DNA from 2 places in the Fictibacillus sp. 5RED26 genome. Region 2 is predicted to be linked to the other one. Evidence: riboswitches for the same ligand, from Rfam matches in the RefSeq annotation. Region 2 holds a riboswitch; the other holds the start of a gene.
What was found. Region 2 has a riboswitch for FMN ahead of ribE (riboflavin synthase). Riboswitches for the same ligand answer to the same signal wherever they lie in the genome.

Region 1: it holds a riboswitch for FMN, as region 2 does, so the genes downstream of both, IHV10_RS16665 (ECF transporter S component) here and ribE (riboflavin synthase) in region 2, are expected to answer to the same signal.

Annotation. Positions count from the first base shown of each region.
Region 1 is NZ_JACZDU010000004.1:354,266-356,757, forward strand. Features, by position in the region: gene dapF (diaminopimelate epimerase) at 1-280, opposite strand, end outside; gene IHV10_RS16660 (hypothetical protein) at 297-539, opposite strand; FMN riboswitch at 639-784, shown strand; gene IHV10_RS16665 (ECF transporter S component) at 972-1,550, shown strand; gene IHV10_RS16670 (NupC/NupG family nucleoside CNT transporter) at 1,902-2,492, opposite strand, start outside.
Region 2 is NZ_JACZDU010000001.1:74,521-77,012, reverse strand. Features, by position in the region: gene IHV10_RS00465 (bifunctional 3,4-dihydroxy-2-butanone-4-phosphate synthase/GTP cyclohydrolase II) at 1-404, opposite strand, end outside; gene ribE (riboflavin synthase) at 416-1,063, opposite strand; FMN riboswitch at 1,246-1,393, opposite strand; gene IHV10_RS00455 (TrkH family potassium uptake protein) at 1,448-2,492, opposite strand, start outside.

The sequences.
Region 1 (2,492 bases), on a different contig from region 2:
TTACTAACCTGTTTTCGTACGCATATTTGGCTACACATCGAAGTCCGTTACCACAGTTTTTAGCTTCAGAACCATCATTATTAAAGATTCTCATTTTAACTGGCGCTAATTCGCTTGGGCAGATTAGAATCATCCCATCTGATCCGATGCCCGTGTAAGGATTTGAGACTTCCGCTGCTAACCTCGGCAGATCAGCTTCATCAATACACTCTTCAAACATGTTTATATAGATGTAATTATTGCCTAATCCATGCATTTTTGTGAATTTCAACGTATCCATCGCTTAACCCTGCTCCTTATGATTGACCTCTCAATTTTTCATCCGTATAAAAATAATCATCGTCGGCGTTTAGTATGGTTAACTTGCCATGACAACAAGGCATAATAAGTATCTGTTTAATTCCTTCTTGAGCAAGATTCAGTTGTTCTTCTTTAAAGGAAGTCAATACATTGTCTCGTTGGCAGAACGGACATTCCGAAATATAAATATCCTTCATCATTCTTTCATATGGCCATGTATATTCAAATGTTAATTTCATATCGGTTCATCCTCTATTTGGAAGGTATGGTTATTGCATATTCGTTCACAACTTACATTTTTTAAAGTATAATAGGTGATGTAACAAAATACAATAGCGATCCATCTTCGGGGCAGGGTGAAATTCCCGACCGGCGGTAAATGAAGATTCCCTCTTCATCAGCCCGTGAGCGAAAAAGTTTTCTTTTTTGCTGATCTGGTGTAATTCCAGAGCCGACAGTATAGTCTGGATGGGAGAAGATGTAGGTACAGCGGTTCAACTCTAATTAGAACCCTTTGTTTAAGCATGCCATTTTGTGCATCTTTTACATGCTGTTTATCATACTTACAAACTCCCTTAGTCTCATTAACTGACTAAGGATTTTTTGTGTGAAACAGGCTGTGCTGCATTCGAAATCATGAGATGGCGCAACACAAAAGAGGAGAGATTTCAATGCAAAAGGGAAAGATCAAACAAATGGTAGCGGTATCGATGCTCAGTACGATTGCTTATGTACTGATGATGCTCGACTTTCCGTTCCCAGGGTTACCTCCATTTTTAAAGATTGATTTTAGTGAGGTGCCTGCACTTCTAGCTGCAATCATTTTCGGACCAGCGGCAGGAGTTATGGTGGAAGCCATAAAAAATGTTCTACACTACGGGATAGTAGGAAGCTTTACCGGAGTACCAGTTGGCCAATTAGCAAACTTTGTGGCCGGTATTCTATTCATTCTTCCAGTATCCTACTTATTCCGCAAAAAGAATTCTGTTAAACGTCTTTCAGCGGGCTTGATCTTAGGAACGGTTTTGATGACATTTATGATGGGTCTGCTCAACTACTTAATCATCTTACCAGCCTATACGTGGTTCCTTGGTGCTGATCCGATGTCTAGCCAGATGATGCTTGATCTTATATTAAAAGGTATAACACCGTTTAACTTGATAAAAGGTACAATAATTACACTGTTATTCGTAGCATTATACAACCGAATGCAGCCATGGGTGATGAAACAGATCGCTCAACAGGCTTAAATATAGAAGATAAAACCGCAGGGGGGATGATTCCCACTGCGGTTTTTTTATTGTTCATGATAGGGGTATTATGCTGGACGGGCGGTTAGATTGCTTGTCGAAATTTAGCGAACCGCCTTTATTTTTGAATTTAGACTTAATTGAACGCCGTTTTGACTTAATTAAGTCTTATTTCGACCCAATTTTGTTTGCTTAGACTTAATTATAGATGATGATACCCTAGCTGGTATTATTCAGGGGACTATGTCCCAAGTGTGACAGAGAATTGCACCGCACGCTATCTGCTAAAAGCCTCCCTAACAAAAAAAGATGCTCAAGCATTAGCTTGAACATCTTAAAATGAAACCATTTTTATAGAATAAACATACCTGCGATTGCACCGCTTAGTAAGTTTGCGATTGTAGCTGCGATTACAGCGCGCATTCCAAGTCTTGCGATGTCAGGACGACGAGTAGGTGCCATTGCTCCAAGACCACCTAAAAGGATTGCGATCGAAGAAAGGTTCGCGAAACCACAAAGTGCGAAACTTACAACCGCTACTGTTTTCGGCATTAAGTCTGGAATTTGAGGTGCGAATGAAGAATAAGCAACGAACTCATTCAATACGATTTTTTGACCGATGAACGTACCGGCTTTAACTGCTTCTTCCCACGGTACACCAATAACAAATGCGATTGGAGCGAAAATATAACCTAGAATTTGTTGAAGTGTGATATCATAACCGAACCAGCCACCGATTCCGCAAAGGATACCGTTAACTAAAGCGATAAGTGCGATGAATGCAAGTAACATTGCCCCAACGTTAAGTGCGATTTGAAGTCCATCTCCAGCACCTTTTGCTGCAGCGTCAATTACGTTTACTGTATCTTTATCACGTTCTAATTTGATCTCACCCATTGTTTCAGGCTCTTCTGTTTCAGGAACAATGATCTTAGCGATTGC
Region 2 (2,492 bases):
ACACCACCGTTTTTTCCGATCAACGGAAAAATATGACCAGGTCGTTTGAAATCAGAAGGTAGGGAATCTGCATTCACAAGCTCACGTACTGTAGACGCTCTCTCTTGAGCCGAAATACCTGTTGTTGTTGAAATATGATCGACGCTTATCGTAAAAGCCGTGCCATGCGAATCTGTGTTGGCTACTACCATCGGTGAAAGATCAAGCTTTAACGCAATTTCTTCTGAGATCGGTGTACACACTAAACCTCTGCCATGTGTCACCATAAAATTAATGGTTTCAGGAGTTATACCTTCTGCGAGTGCTACAAAGTCACCCTCGTTTTCACGATCTTCGTCATCTACTACGATCACAATTTTTCCTTCTTTAAGATCTGCCACTGCTTCTTCTATGGAGTGAAACATGAACTCTCCTCCTAAAATCCGTGCTCTTGTAAGAAATCAAGAGACAGCTTTGACTTTTGTGTAGTTTCTTCTTTCGGCGACAACATATTGTGTACATACTTTGCGAGCATGTCGCATTCGATATTCACGATGTCACCCGTTCCTTTCGACCCTAAGATCGTGTGTTCTGCTGTATGAGGAATCAATGAAACAGTAATTGTACTTTCGGTCACTTCAAAAATAGTGAGACTCGTTCCATCTACACATACAGAGCCTTTCAACATAAAATAACGCATCAGATGGTCAGGTAACACAATCGTATAATAGATGGCATTTCTCTCTGGACGCTTTTCAATGATTGTTCCTGTCCCATCCACATGCCCGGAAACAAAATGTCCACCGAACCGGCCACCTGCAGCCATCGCTCGTTCAAGATTGACCAAATCACGGTTGTTTAACAATCTCAATGTGGATGAACGAAACGTCTCTGGCATAACATCTACCGTGAACTCTCTTTTACTAAAAGAAGTTACGGTTAGACAAACACCGTTAACTGCGATACTGTCTCCAAGGTTTACATCTTTTAATACTTCTTGGGCTGTAACAGTAAGAACAATCGTTTCGTTGCCTTTAGAAATTGATTTTATCGTACCTTTTTCTTCGATAATGCCTGTAAACAAAAAGCTTTCCCTCCCCTCGTATGACGTAAGTATCATCGTAAATATGCATAAGCAGGAGTCCTTTTTTTCTTAATACAAATAACCCCGGAAACAGATTGCTTCCGGGGTTTTAAATGTTAAGAATATAACGAAATAAACCTTTAAATATACCTATTTCAAACACAGGTATTCTAAAAGTGTTCACGTTCCTTCTCCCATCCAGACTATACTGTCGGCTTCGGAATTGCACCGAATCCACCGTTTCTGCTACATGCAAAACCGGGTCACGGACTGAGAGGCTGAAGCCTCATCACCGCCGGTTGGGAATTTCACCCGACCCCGAAGGACTTATTTACTTATGTTCATTATAAGTAAACAGCAGCGTGAATTCAAACGTGATCACTTTTATTGGCCAATAATTAATTTTTCTTTCGGGTAATGAATGTGCTCTGTAACCACTTTTCCTCGGATAATGAACAAGAATGAAAGTACGCCAATTCTTCCAATAAACATCAGAAGCATTAAGATCACTTTACCTGTTGAGCTCAACTGACCTGTAATTCCAGTGGAAAGCCCTGTAGTTCCGAAAGCTGAACATACCTCAAAGAATAAGTACTCGATCGGCATAGGGTCAGTAATCGCTAAGATAATAGTGGATGTCGTACAGAGCACCATCGCAACGATAATAACAATAAACGACTTGTGTATATCTTCAGGGTATATCTCACGCTTAAAGATTTTTATCGTGTTTCTACCCTTCGCATAAAAGAGGATTGCTAATAATGCTACAGCAAAAGTCGTCGTACGAATCCCCCCACCTACTGAGCTTGGAGAAGCACCAATAAACATCATCACTCCTAAGAAGAGAAGTGTTGGTACTGTGAATTCCGAGACGTCCATCGTGGATAGGCCTCCACTTCGTGTGGTAACAGACTGAAACAACGAATAAAAGATTGTTTCATGCCAAGACTTACCTTCGAAGAATGCATTCATCTCTAGTACATAAATCCCTATGGCTCCTGTAATAACTAATAACGCAAATGTAGTTGTTGTAACTTTCGTAAAAAGAGTGAACGTATAACGCTCTAAATACTTACGCTCTTTAATAAAGTTATTGATCTCTACTAATACAGGAAATCCAATAGCACCGGATGTAATCAAAAACATCGTAACGATCTGAACAAGATAATCATGACGAAACGGGATCAATGAACTTCCCGTTATATCAAAACCTGCATTCGTTGTTGCTGTAACTGCTGCGAAGAATGCGTGATAGAGCACTTCTATTTCTGTATCATAATAAGGCTGAAACAAGATAAAGAACAATACTGTTCCTACGATTTCAATTCCAATAATGAGTGTTAGTATTTGCTTCATCAACTGAACAAGCCCAGCAAGTGTAGATTGATTCTGGTCTGTCATAATCAATTGACGCTCTCTCATCCCAATA